4 regions of the Dehalobacter sp. TeCB1 genome follow, and region 4 is predicted to be linked to each of the others. Evidence: riboswitches for the same ligand, from Rfam matches in the RefSeq annotation. Region 4 holds a riboswitch; each other region holds the start of a gene.
What was found. A riboswitch is a leader RNA that binds a small molecule or an ion and turns the genes downstream of it on or off. The one in region 4 is predicted to bind cobalamin.
Positions count from the first base shown of each region.

Region 1: linked by a shared signal. The riboswitch ahead of A7D23_RS08555 (ABC transporter substrate-binding protein) and the one ahead of tnpA (IS200/IS605 family transposase) in region 4 are both predicted to bind cobalamin.
Region 2: linked by a shared signal. The riboswitch ahead of A7D23_RS03250 (energy-coupling factor ABC transporter permease) and the one ahead of tnpA (IS200/IS605 family transposase) in region 4 are both predicted to bind cobalamin.
Region 3: linked by a shared signal. The riboswitch ahead of cobT (nicotinate-nucleotide--dimethylbenzimidazole phosphoribosyltransferase) and the one ahead of tnpA (IS200/IS605 family transposase) in region 4 are both predicted to bind cobalamin.

Region 1 is NZ_MCHF01000030.1:2,182-5,389, reverse strand. Features, by position in the region: gene A7D23_RS08560 (adenosylcobinamide amidohydrolase) at 1-388, opposite strand, end outside; gene A7D23_RS08555 (ABC transporter substrate-binding protein) at 480-1,637, opposite strand; cobalamin riboswitch at 1,762-1,948, opposite strand; gene cbiQ (cobalt ECF transporter T component CbiQ) at 2,038-2,829, opposite strand; gene A7D23_RS08545 (energy-coupling factor ABC transporter substrate-binding protein) at 2,902-3,208, opposite strand, start outside.
Region 2 is NZ_MCHF01000010.1:135,954-139,161, forward strand. Features, by position in the region: gene cbiQ (cobalt ECF transporter T component CbiQ) at 1-356, opposite strand, end outside; gene A7D23_RS03245 (energy-coupling factor ABC transporter substrate-binding protein) at 340-681, opposite strand; gene A7D23_RS03250 (energy-coupling factor ABC transporter permease) at 684-1,424, opposite strand; cobalamin riboswitch at 1,557-1,751, opposite strand; gene rlmH (23S rRNA (pseudouridine(1915)-N(3))-methyltransferase RlmH) at 1,852-2,331, opposite strand; gene A7D23_RS03260 (alpha/beta-type small acid-soluble spore protein) at 2,475-2,684, shown strand; gene A7D23_RS03265 (2-hydroxyacyl-CoA dehydratase) at 2,769-3,208, opposite strand, start outside.
Region 3 is NZ_MCHF01000016.1:68,185-71,392, reverse strand. Features, by position in the region: gene A7D23_RS04985 (hypothetical protein) at 1-87, shown strand, start outside; gene A7D23_RS04980 (accessory gene regulator B family protein) at 319-783, shown strand; gene cobT (nicotinate-nucleotide--dimethylbenzimidazole phosphoribosyltransferase) at 878-1,996, opposite strand; cobalamin riboswitch at 2,100-2,276, opposite strand; gene A7D23_RS04970 (tetrahydromethanopterin S-methyltransferase subunit H) at 2,437-3,208, shown strand, end outside.
Region 4 is NZ_MCHF01000067.1:19,936-23,143, forward strand. Features, by position in the region: gene A7D23_RS14515 (Crp/Fnr family transcriptional regulator) at 1-517, shown strand, start outside; gene A7D23_RS15750 (zinc ribbon domain-containing protein) at 584-784, shown strand; cobalamin riboswitch at 842-1,022, shown strand; gene tnpA (IS200/IS605 family transposase) at 1,231-1,677, shown strand; gene A7D23_RS14525 (energy-coupling factor transporter ATPase) at 1,833-3,208, shown strand, end outside.

The DNA of each region.
Region 1 (3,208 bases), on a different contig from region 4:
GGTAAGATGCCGGGTCTCCGACCCTCCCGCCGTTGACTTCCACTCCTCCGGTGACAATGGCGGTCACCGTGAGATTATCATAAGAAACCGTTTTGATCGAAACATTATCCATCGACGCGGCGGTGGAAATGCCCGTCACCGTTTCCGGATCGAGGCCGATCTCTGCGGCAAGCAGCTTCAGGTCGTTCAGGTAGGAATCTGTCCTAAGCGAGCAGGTCATCCCTTCTCCCGGATTGGAATCGTGGTTGAAGGCCGCTTTGAGCTTTTCGCTGTATCCTCCGTTTAGAACGGAGGTGCTTAGCACCTTGCGGTCCTCTTGGAACGGAATGATGATGCTCTTTTGATACCTGTGGACTTCATCCCCAGTCGATAAAGTATGAATTTTCATTTTTTCCTCCGCTGTACATGTTATGATTGCACCGCTCAAACAAGTCTTGCAGTCAAAACAAGGTTGGTTTGACACGCTTTTGTTCCATGTTCTATTTTCCCGGCAGCTGTTGGAACATGACAAGTTTCCATTCCGGGTAAAGTCCTTCATGGAAGAGCGAGGCCATATCTTTCACGCCTTCAATCGTTTTGTTAATCGACATGTAGTACCAAGGAGCGAAGCAATACACTTTTCCGTTCTTGACAGCTTTAAAATCTTTTAATAACGGTTCGGCCTTTAGCAGGCTCTCGACGGAGGGCATATAGGCAACCATTGAGGAATAAATAAATACGTCCGCATCCTTGCCTTTCTCATAGAATTCTTCCATGGAAATTTGGGAACTGCCGGTTTTATCCGGGTTAACATTCGCAAATACATAATCTCCCCCGGCTTCCTTTATTTGTTTTGCCACATAGGATCCGCCGTCGGTAATATACACCTTGCCATCGTAGACCATGCCATAGACAACTTTTGGACTCGGCTTATCTTTAACGGCAGCTGTGATTTCCTGCAGCATCGCCGCTTTCTCTTCAATAAAGCCGGCGGCTTTCTGGTCCTTGTTGTAGAACGCGCCTAAAAATTTCAGCCATTCCAGACGTCCCATATCCGTAGGTTCCGTATAATCATTGACGACCACGCAGGGGATATGAAGTTCCTTCATTTTGGCGAGCGTTTTCTGCAGTCCGTAATCTCCGGTATAGACAAAGACCATATCGGGGTTCAGTGCTTGGATCTTTTCAAAATCCGGATCTGCCATGCCCCCTGTGCCGACATATTGAATCGTTCCATTCTCCATGCGCGTTTTCACTTCATCAACATACCATTCTGCTGTATCTGTAGTGACGGCGGCAATACTGTCCCAGTCCTTGTCTGAGAATATTGCCTGAAGCAAGCCTACCTGTGTGGTCGAACAGTAAACTACCTTTTTCAGCGGTGTATTGATAACCGTCGCCCCTGCGGCCTCCGGTATTTTAGGTGTCTTCACTCCTTCCGGCACCAGCAGGAACTGATTGTTTTCCGCATCCGTCAACAGCTTGATATTGTTGCCATAATCAGCAATCTTAAATGCGTTTGTATAACTTAAACTGACCTCTTTGCCGGTTAAGGGCTTATTGCTTTCCTGGCTTCCGGCGGAACAGCCTGCCACTATCAGCGAACAAATCATAATCAGTATGACGACAATAAAAAAATTCTTTTGATACTTAATCATGAAAATTCCTCCATCTTTATCCTTTAACAAAAACACCTCTCAACTTCACGTCAAGAGGTGTCAACAATATATTTAGTAAAATATATGATGTTTAACATACAGCACCTCCTCTGTCTTTCGCAGAGTTGAAGTAAACTACTCAGGCAGGTCTTCTGACTCCGGATCATCAATGTTTCACGCCTTCCCGGAATAAACCAGTGGCATTCATGAAACATTTCCCCATTACAGCGGCGGGACCGTGCAGGATTTGCACCTGCTTCCCTTTTCAACCAAAATCCTCGGACTTTGGTACCTGAGCTTTGTCAGTATTCAGTTAGTTAGAACATGTAATGACTTTTTATTTCAGTATTTTCATCAAGTGTCCGATGCGCGGAAGCCTCAAATGGACATTCCGAATTCATCAAAGCAATCCCCCTATATACTGCCTTCCCAACAATACGGAACCGATCAAAATCATATTTATCAATACTGCTGGTAAGAAACCCTGCCAAGAGAAAGGAGCCAGTTCTTCCAATACTTCAATATCCCCGTCATATCCCCTGGCTTCCATCGCCGTAAAAATCTCATCCGAGCGTTTGTAGGCCCGGATAAAAAGAGTTGATGCCAGAGCCCCCAACGAATGATACCCCGCTTTCAGGCTGGAATAACCTAAGCGGGAATTTTGAGCCGTATACATTGTCTCCGCTGTTTCCATCAATACAAAAATAAACCGATAAATTAAACTCATCAATTCCACCAGAATTTTAGGACATTTCAGCTTCCGCAGTACAGATAGGAGGTCAACCATCGGCGTATTCAGGGACAAATAATATAAGCAGGATACCGCTCCTAAGGCCCTGAAGAATAGCTGTGCGGCTGTCTCTATACCGATTTTAGAAAATCCTAAAAATGTACCGAACACCGGCACAGACATAACAAACTGCTGGGGATCATTTGAGATTTGAAAGGCTATCATAAGCACTCCCAAGATTAAGAATGACATCGGCAGGAGCATCAGTTTAAGAAAAAAGCGGAGCGGGATCCCACCCTTCCTGACGGACAACCACGTCATGATCAGTAAAACTACAAGCGAGAGCAGGATGGAATTCCCCCAAAGACAGACACCCAGGGTCAACAAAGCAAAGGCAACTTTTTCCATCGGATTTTTACGTTTCAGTTTTGAAGCATAGGCGTAATTGTCAATATTTATCATGCTTTTTTCCTTATTTCATACGAATTTTGCTTATATTCTTACGCAGAATACTCATACTTTACGATGTTGCCACTAAGCTTTATTTCTGTTCTCTTCTTTTTTACTGCGCCCTTTCAGGTAACCCAGTCCATAAAAGAGAATGCCGGAACCTAACGCTGCTTGCAGAGCAAACAACAAGCTTTCAATTTCACCGCTGGGAGGCTCAAAAATTGAAGAAAACCAGGGGTTGTATTCAGGGTTAATCTCGGTAATCGCAGTTTCGGCTTGGCCATCCGCTCCGCCGAATTCCGCATCTTTAGCGATAATAAGCGGAATGACAGCCAGCAGGATAACAATAACAATCAAGATAAGATTGGTAGTAATTCTTTTTTTATTGCCC
Region 2 (3,208 bases), on a different contig from region 4:
TTAAAAAACAGATTTGCCGCACTTAGAATACCGGACTGCGACACCCCGATATACATGCCAAATGCATATACAGAGAATACAAAAACATCTTTGTCCCCTGAAACATTGACCGCAATGGTTAAAACGCCGATCACTAAAAAGGAAAGCGGGACAAGCATCAGTCTAATAAAAATTCCAACAGGGGTACCACCTTTGCAAACGGTATACCACCCCATGATCAGGAGCGTCAAGATTGACACCGCAACGGAATCAGCCCAGAGACAGACCCCCAAAACCGAAACGGCTAAGACTAGCTTTTGCAATGGATTTGTTTGTTTAAGCTTGGATAAATAAGCGTATTTATCGATGTAAATCATTGTTTACCGGTTCTTCCTTTTTCTTACGACCCCGCAGATAACCTAACCCGTAGCCCAAAACACCTGCTCCGACAGCTGCCTGAAGCGCAAACAACAAGCTTTCAATTTCTCCGCTGGGCGGCTCCCAAATCGGTGAGAACCAGGGCTGGTAATTCCCGTTAAGTTCTGTTATAGCTTGTTCAGCTTGGCTGTCAGCTCCAGCAAATTCCGCATTTTTTTGCACAATGAGGGGTACAACAGCAAGCGCTATGACAATCGTAATTAAAATAATATTTGTGATGATAACCCGATTTTTATTCTTCGGTTTCATCGTTTCTACAGACATTTTCAGACCCCCTTTGAAAGTATTTTTAAGTCTTTAAGCTCATCCCCGGCATAGGATGAAATCGCCTTAAATATTAGCACTGTCAAAATACCTTCACTGATCGCCAATGGTACTTGCGTTAAGGCAAAAATACCTAAAAACTTGGTAAGTGATGCCATAGCGCCGCCTGTTCCAGCAGGAAACGCCAGTGCAAGCTGCACCGATGTCGTGACGTAAGTTAATAAATCCCCAAGTGCGGCAGCGAGAAACACGGCAAGCCACTGCGGTCCATTTGCTTTCTTCACAATTTTGTATGTAGCAAAAGCCACCAGCGGCCCCACAATGCCCATCGAAAAAGTATTTGCTCCCAATGTTGTCAATCCGCCATGAGCCAGTAAAACAGCCTGAAACAGCAGTATGATCAGGCCAATTACGGCCATTGCGGTTGGTCCGAACAAGATAGCGCCAAAGCCAACCCCCGTAGGATGCGAACTGCTTCCTGTAACGGAAGGAATCTTCAGGGAAGACAAAACAAAAGCAAAGGCGCCTGCCATCGCCAAAAGCATTAATGTTTTGGGATGCTCTCCAACAGTTCTTCTGATAGAAAAAAAACCTGCCAGAACAAAAGGTATTGCCAAAGCACCCCAGGTAATACACCAACCCGCAGGAAGGAAGCCCTCCATGATATGCATGGCATATGTCTGCTGGGGCAAGAACATAAACATAAGTACGAGACCCATTATCCAAATCTTTTTATTTATCATCGTCAAACTCTCCTATATAAGATATGAAACAAAAAACCTCTCAACATCTTACGTCGAGAGGCTCATATGCTAGGAAGTTTTCCTCGGTAGTCTTGCACATAACATCCCCCTCTCTATCACTCGTAGAGTATATGGTGAGACACTAAAACAGGTAGGTCTTCTGGCTTAAGCATCATCGATCTTCAGACCTTCCCAGTTTCCCAGTGGTATACCTGAAGAACTCCACTTTCACAGCGGCGTGACCGCGCGGGCTTCTACCCGACTTTCCTTATTCATTGAATGGTACGCTTATCAGCTTCATTCAACACCTGTTCTGCCTATTCAGTTTTAATCCTGATTCATTATATCGCTCTTTCGACAAGGAATCAATATTATTTTTACTTTAGCCTTGAACATATTAATTGAAGTATCTTTACCTCCATCAATTCTATTTGTGGTAGGGTTCCCCTTTGCTGATCTTGCACGCCCGGTAAATCTGCTCCAGCAGGATAAGCCTGATCATCTGGTGCGGAAAGGTAAGCTTCGAGAACGACCACCGGTAATCGGCGCGTTTTCGGATTTCATCTGCCGTACCAAGAGATCCGCCAATCACAAAAGTGATCCGGCTCTGGCCTGAAAGCCCTTTTTCATCAAACAAAACGGCAAGTTCGGGTGAAGAAAGTTCCTTTCCCAGAAGATCCAGCAAAACCACATAATCCTGAGGTGAAATTAATTTAAGAACCTTTTCAGCTTCTTTCTGTTTTACTCTTGCTTCGTCGGCAGCTGATGCCCTTTCGGGGCATGGTTCGTCCTCAACTTCAATCATCTCAAGCCGGATGTACGCGCCAAGACGCTTGGCGTATTCCTTCAGCCCTTCTTTTAAATATTTTTCTTTGATTTTCCCTACCGCTAGAACTTTGATCTGCAGCATGTTTTCTCCAACTCCAGTCACTATGTTTGCTCCAAACATTTGCAATCAAAAACTTGAAGGTTAAATCTCTCTGATATTGGATTATTTACAATGAAGATTTTTTTCAAAAGTGTTAATAATATTGATGGAGGTGAAAAAAAATGAGCAAAACAAATGAAAGCAAAAAAAAGCTGCTGCAGAATCTAAAAATGGAGGCTGCGGCTGAAATCGGCCATCTTGATTTTGTAAGGGAAAATAACGATCACTATAAAGGCGATGTTACTGCCAGACAGAATGGTCTGGAAGGAGGCCCGATCGGCGGCCAGATGGTCAAAAAAATGATCGCCTATGCCAAACAGCAGATGAAATAGAATAACGGACTCATTTAGTATTCCTAATCTACTTCAATAAATATTCAAAACTTCTTCAGCCTACAATACTGAAGAGGTTTTTTGTTATATAATCTTCTGTTCGGAATACGACTGCTCTGTACCTTCTTCAGTGTTATGCAAAGCTGCCGCTCCCTCGCCGGGTGCAGATTGCATTTGCCCGGCGTTGTTATTCATTTTATTTCTATTGTTTGTATTGGCATTATTGACTGCTGCCGCCTTTTCCATATTTTTGAAAGCGACTGAAAGCATCAGTTTAATTCTGTTGATCTGATTCACCTGGCTGGCACCCGGATCGTAATCGATTGGCACAATATTCGCCAGCGGGTAGCGCCGTTTAAGTTCGCGGACCATCCCTTTACCCGTGATATGATTTGGCAGGCAGGCAAACGGCTGCAGACAGGTGACGTTTGTTGCTCCGCTTTCTATCAGTTCCAGCATTTCCGCGGTCAGGAACCAGCCTTCGCCGGTCTGATGTCCGAGATGCATGATTTTGCCGGCCATAT
Region 3 (3,208 bases), on a different contig from region 4:
GAAGACGGCGGCTCAGCTGATCCAGATAGTTATGTCCAACGTGTCGCAGATTTCAAATATAATCTTGAGCAAAACCAAGGTGTGTAATAATAAATAGCATAATATCGAAGATTAACGCCACGTAAAAAATACGAGGCGTTTTTTATATGCGCATTTCATATAGGACTATTATGTAATTCCAACAAACAATTTAGCAGGAAATACCAAAGATATATAGAATTATATATCTTGTATGGTTATATTTTCTACATTATCCACAGAAAGGTAATTGATCTTGGATCATTTTCCTAAACGATTTTCCTAAACACGGACTGGAGGATGGGTGAACAATTGTTTGATTTCGAGGGTGTTGCACATCATTTGACAAATCGTATGGTAAAAGGTGAAGAAATGGACGCTGTCCATAAAGCGAAAATAGAATATGGTTTAGCCTTGCTTCTTGGAGTAATAATCGAATTAATTCTAACCGTAGGGGTATCTGCAATATTCGGTACCATTGTGTATACGCTCGTGATAATATTTTCCGCTTTGGCTTTACGGGTATTTACCGGCGGTTCTCATTGTTCCAGCTACCGGCGCTGTCTGGTTTTTTCCATGGCTTTCTTTACCGGGTTGTCATTGGCTGCCAGATGGATCGCATCTCAAATTAACGTATATCCATTGATCGAAGTGATCCTTATCCCTGCAAACATCGGAATTTTTTTTCAGGCGTTTATGCAGACAGCTATCGGCAAGAATTTTGTATTAGCAAGTGACAAGCTGATGCAAAAGATTGGGATCTAATTAAACTATCAAGAGTTTCCGTTATCGATGATTATGCAAAAAAGACATGCACGGATTATTTCGCACATGTCTTTTTCATCTTTCTTTGCAGATTTTAGAAGTCTCCAGTGGTAACTGCAGCTTGTTCAAATGTGGCCATTTCATCAGCGATTTTAAGGGCTGCCTCGACCATCGGGAACATCAGAGCGGCACCTGTGCCTTCTCCAAGTCTCATATGGAAGTCAAGTCTGGGTTTGAGCCCAAGCTGATGAAGAGCTAGATGCTGTCCAAGCTCTTCTGAACTATGAGAAGCAATCATATAGGAAGTGGACAGGGGTGCCAGTTTTGCTGCAGTGATTGCTGCAGCAGATGAAATGATGCCGTCGAGAATAATTGGTACATGCTGATAGGAAGCTTCGAGGATTGCTCCAACGAGCGCAGCAATTTCGAGTCCGCCAATTTTGGCCAGGGTATCGATTGGAGCGTCAGGATTACACTGATTAATTTCGATTGCGCATTTAATCACGGTTTGCTTATTAATCAGGGCATCATCTTTTAAGCCAGTTCCGCGGCCGGTAACATCCTCAACAGAGTGACCGGTAAACACAGAGATCAAGGCAGCGCTCGGCGTTGTATTGCCAATACCGACTTCACCTGTTGCTAACAGATTAACACCAGAGTCAATCGCATTGGCCGCAATTCTTGCACCTGTCAGTATTGCAAGCATGGCCTCTTGACGGGTCATTGCCGGTCCTTTCGCCATATTGTCTGTTCCGTTTTTAACCCGGTAGGCCATAAGCTCAGGAGCGTCCAATGGGGTGGCAATGCCGATGTCCGTACTGATAACATCTGCTCCGGCATTCCGGGCGAGGACATTAATGCCGGCACCGCCATTCAGGTAACTATAGAACATTTGTTTCGTGATTTCCTGAGGTGCAGCACTGACGCCTTCGACGACAACACCATGATCTCCGGCCATAAGAAGGACTGCTTTTTTATTGATTTTTGGATGCGTGGTGCCAAATATGCCTGCGAGCTGTTGTGCAATATCCTCTAAGACACCTAAGCTTCCGAGGGGCTTAATTTTCGCATCTACACGGCTTTGCATGCCTGCCAAGGCTTCCTGATCGAGCGCTTTGATTCCGCCCATCAGTTCTTGCAAGGCAATTTCAAGTTCCTGCCCAGTCGCATTTTTTAAATTTTCCAAACCATGAAATTTTGTAAGACTGCTCATTTAAAAACCTCCAATAAAATATTTAAAAATAAATAAAACCCCGCCACAAATTTTCTTGTGGTCGGGATTTTGCCGTCATCACCGCCGCTTTCCATTACCCAGGAAAGACTTTTACCTCTTAGGCAGGCCTCCTGACTCAGACTCAAACGTCCTGAACGCACCTTCCCAGCATACGCCAGTGGATCAGCGGGGACTCGTCTATACAGTGGTGGGTCCGTATCGGATTATTACCGATTTTCCTATTCTCCCTTAGTGGGGCACCTAAGATTATATAAATATATTTAACTTCTATTAAGATAACGAAAATCATCAATAAAGTCAAGTCTAATTAATTCAAAATACTCACTCAATTTGGCAATTACTGTTAATTAATGGTTATTTTTAATGATATATGGTATAATACGATTTGCTAAATCATCCAAACAGATATGGGAGAAGAAATGTTTAAATATGACTTAACACCAAAAGTTTGCCGCATCTGTGACATGATTGTCGGTGGCCAAGCTGGAGATAATCCGCCTCTGCTTATATCTTCAATGTTTCATAACGGAGACCGTATTCTGGAAAGCCGCCGTGACAGGAAATTTGACCGTGAAAAAGCCCGTTCATACATTCTCAGGCAGGAAGAGCTGTCCGATCAGACAGGGATACCTGCCATAGTAGCTTTGACAGCGGTTTCCGCAGATGAAATGAAGGAATATATTGATTTTTATCTTACAATCAGCAACCGCCCTTTTGCTATAGACATTTGGGGCGAAAAAGCGCGTCTTGACGCGGCAGAATATGCTGCCAGTCTTGGTATTCAGGACAAAATTCTATATAACAGCATTACACCCTGGGATAAAGACAGCATCGGCCAGGCAGCGGCATTAAAAGAATTGAAAATCAAACACGTGGTCCTGCAAGTATTCGATGAAACGAACCAGACTCCTTCCGGCAGGGTACAGGCATGCCGTGAAATGCTGAAAGCCATTGGAGCGAAAGATTTTGCCTCGGTCTTAATCGATACGACAGTAATGAATCTTCCGTCCATTTCTTTTTCATCCCTGGCAGGCAAACAAATCAAAGCGGAAACCGGTTGGCCGGTTGGATCAGCTCCTGCTAATGGGACGTATATGTGGAAAGAAAGTCGGGAGATGTGGGGTGGGGAAGGCTTTTCCGCCATGAATGCTGCAGTGCATGCAGTATCGGCCGTCCTGTGGAGCGATTTCT
Region 4 (3,208 bases):
ATTATATATTTTTACAGGGACGGTTGAATATTCGAAAGTTGACGAAGAAGGCAATGAGGTTCTCATTGATGTATTGGGTGCAAATAATTTATTTATGATTGCTCCATTGTTTACCGGTATTCCCCCTCTCGGTTCATTTACGGCTGTAGAAGACACAGTAGCAGCTGCAATTTCAATTCAGGAAATGAAAAGTTTGATGAAGTCTGATTTTACGCTTACTGAAGAGTTGCTCTACGACCTTTCAATGAAAAGTAATAACCACATAAGTCGGCTGCAAAAACATTACACTTACAAAGTAGACCATAGAATTATCGAAACTTTGTGTGCACTTGCAGATCAACAAGGGATGCAACTGTTTATCAATCAACAAGATTTGGCTGAACTTGCAGATACAACAAGAGTAACGGTGTCAAAATTATTTCGCGACTTAAAATCTGAGAACATTATACGGCCAATATATGGAGGGATCATTATACAGGATTATAGCCGCCTAAAAAACTGGCAGAAACATATTTAAAGATCTACAATTTAGACTAAATGAATTTATTATTGATGAAGAAATGATATTTTAGGAGGTTATTAAATGCCAACTTATGACTTTATTTGCGAAAAGTGTGGTCACAAGTTTTCAATTTTTTGTAGTGTAAGTTCAAGAGACAAACAAATATGTCCGCAGTGCACTGATGATAATATAACTCAGCGGTTTACAACGGTTAATGCCTATGGAGTCAAAGGTGGTAAAGCCTGTTCATCTGGGAAATGCGGTTCTGGCTGCAAATGTTAAAATCTGCACCATCTTTTCTCTTGACTTTTCTCCAATTTCATTTAGAATAATACGTAATAATCATATATTCTTTTTGGTGTCTCTTATGGAGAAGAATAGGGAATCAGGTGCAAATCCTGGACGGACCCACCGCTGTAAATAGTTGTGATGACTGTACAATGCCACTGAGAAATTGGGAAGGCACAGAAGTCGGTTAAAACTATGAGTCAGAAGACCTGCCAATAAAGATACGTAATGAAGCGACGGTAAAGTTTCAGTTTGAGGGATTAGAGTCCCTCAAACTGAAACTTTTTTATTAATGCTTCAGCAAGTTCAAAACGTAGACGTTTTGAACACAAAACCACCCGTTACACGGGTGGAGACAAAGAATTATAAAAAAGAAATTCACCTTCCGCTATAATGATGAATGTTCAAGCCATCAAAAAGCAAAAGGAAGGGGAATTTCTATGGATAAAAGTTTAGCACACACAAAATGGATGTGTAAATACCACATAGTATTTACACCAAAGTATAGGAGGCAGGTAATATATAAGCAGATCAAGTCAGATATAACGCAGATAATAAAGGAGCTTTGTAAATATAAAGGTGTAGAGATAATCGAAGGGCATGCAATGCCCGATCATATCCACCTGCTTGTATCAATTCCGCCGAAGATGAGCGTATCAAGTTTCATGGGGTATTTGAAGGGAAAAAGCGCAATGATGATATTTGATCGGCATGCCAATTTGAAATATAAGTTTGGCAATCGCCATTTCTGGGCAACCGGGTACTATGTCAGTACTGTGGGACTAAATGAAGCGACCATAGCAAAATATGTAAGAGAACAGGAACTGCATGATCAGATAAATGATAAGGTAAGTGTCAAAGAGTTAGAAGACCCCTTCAGGGGTTAGCCAGGTAATAAATGCTGAATGGCTTGAACGAAGTGCAAGCCAGCACTTTTAGGTGCAGGCTTGCAATAAGCCCTTATAGGGCTAGAGCATGCCACCCGTTTTACGGGTGGTCATGACTTTGTATTTATTGCATTTAATATGGAGGTTTTCATCCTATGGAACCTGTGGTACAGCTTAAAATAGAAGCTCTTACTTTTCCACCGGAAACAAAAAAAGTATTAAAAGATATCGACTTAACCATTAATAAAGGAGATTTCATTGCCATTACAGGGGAAGCTGCATCGGGCAAATCGATGTTGCTCCATAGCATCACCGGAGCAGCGCCTCAATTTTTCAATGGACAGTTAAACGGCACCATTAAGGTGATGGGGAAAAACATTAATGAAATCCCCTTAGCAAAAATGTGCGATCACATCGGCTATATGATGCAGGAGCCGCAAAATCAGATTGTCAGTATCACGGTAGAAGAAGAAGTTGCTTTCGGTATTGCCAATATGGAACTTCCTTGGGAGGAAATTAAGCATAGAGTCAAAAAAACTTTACAATTCGTTGGACTGGAGGGTTTTGAACAAAGAAATACGGATGGACTGTCCGGCGGCCAAGCCCAAAGAGTGGTATTGGCAAGTGTTCTAGCGATGGAAACTCCCATTCTTGTTTTAGATCAGCCCACCGCAGAATTAGACGGAAAGGGAAAACAAGACCTCTATTCTCATATCGCTTATTTAAACAGAGAAAAAGGAGTTACCGTGATTATGGTGATGGACCGGGCCTGCGATATTCTCCCTTATACCAATCGTATTCTTATCATGGCTGAAGGAGCCATTCAAGAAGAATGCAGCCCTGATGACTATCTAGAACGGTTAAATAAAAAAATCAGCCCAGCAAAAAATATTACAGCAACAGATGAAACAATAATTGAAGTGAAGGATCTAACCTTTACCTATAAAGGGGATTTTAAGGGATGTGAAAAAATTGATTTGGCGATTAATCACGGTGATTTTATTGGGTTGATTGGACTCAATGGTTCAGGGAAAACGACGCTCTTAAAGTTAATAGAAGGTTTGCTTGTCCCGGATGCGGGTGCGATTCAAATATTTGGCAAACCCCTAACCAAAAGAAATTTAGCAACCATACGCAGTCAAATAGGTTTTCTGTTTCAAAACCCTGATCTTCAAATCTTTGCAAACACAGTAAAAGACGAGGTAGCATTTATTTTAAGAAAAAGAAAACTGCCGGAAGGGGAAATTGAAGAGAAGGTAAATGGAATTCTAGCTGAAGTCGGGCTGTTAGCATACGCCGATATCCATCCTCACAGGCTCAGCCGCTGCCAGCGTCAGAAACTGGCAATTGCCTCTGTTTTAGTAGGAGATCCTGAGATTATCATAGCTGATGAACCGACCTCAGGCTTAGATGAAGAACAAAGTGCCCTGATTATGGAGCTGCTTTCTGCATTTCAGCAACAAGGTAAAACGGTTATTCTCGTTACCCATGACCTGGGTTTGGCAAAACAATATACCAATCGTATTGTGGC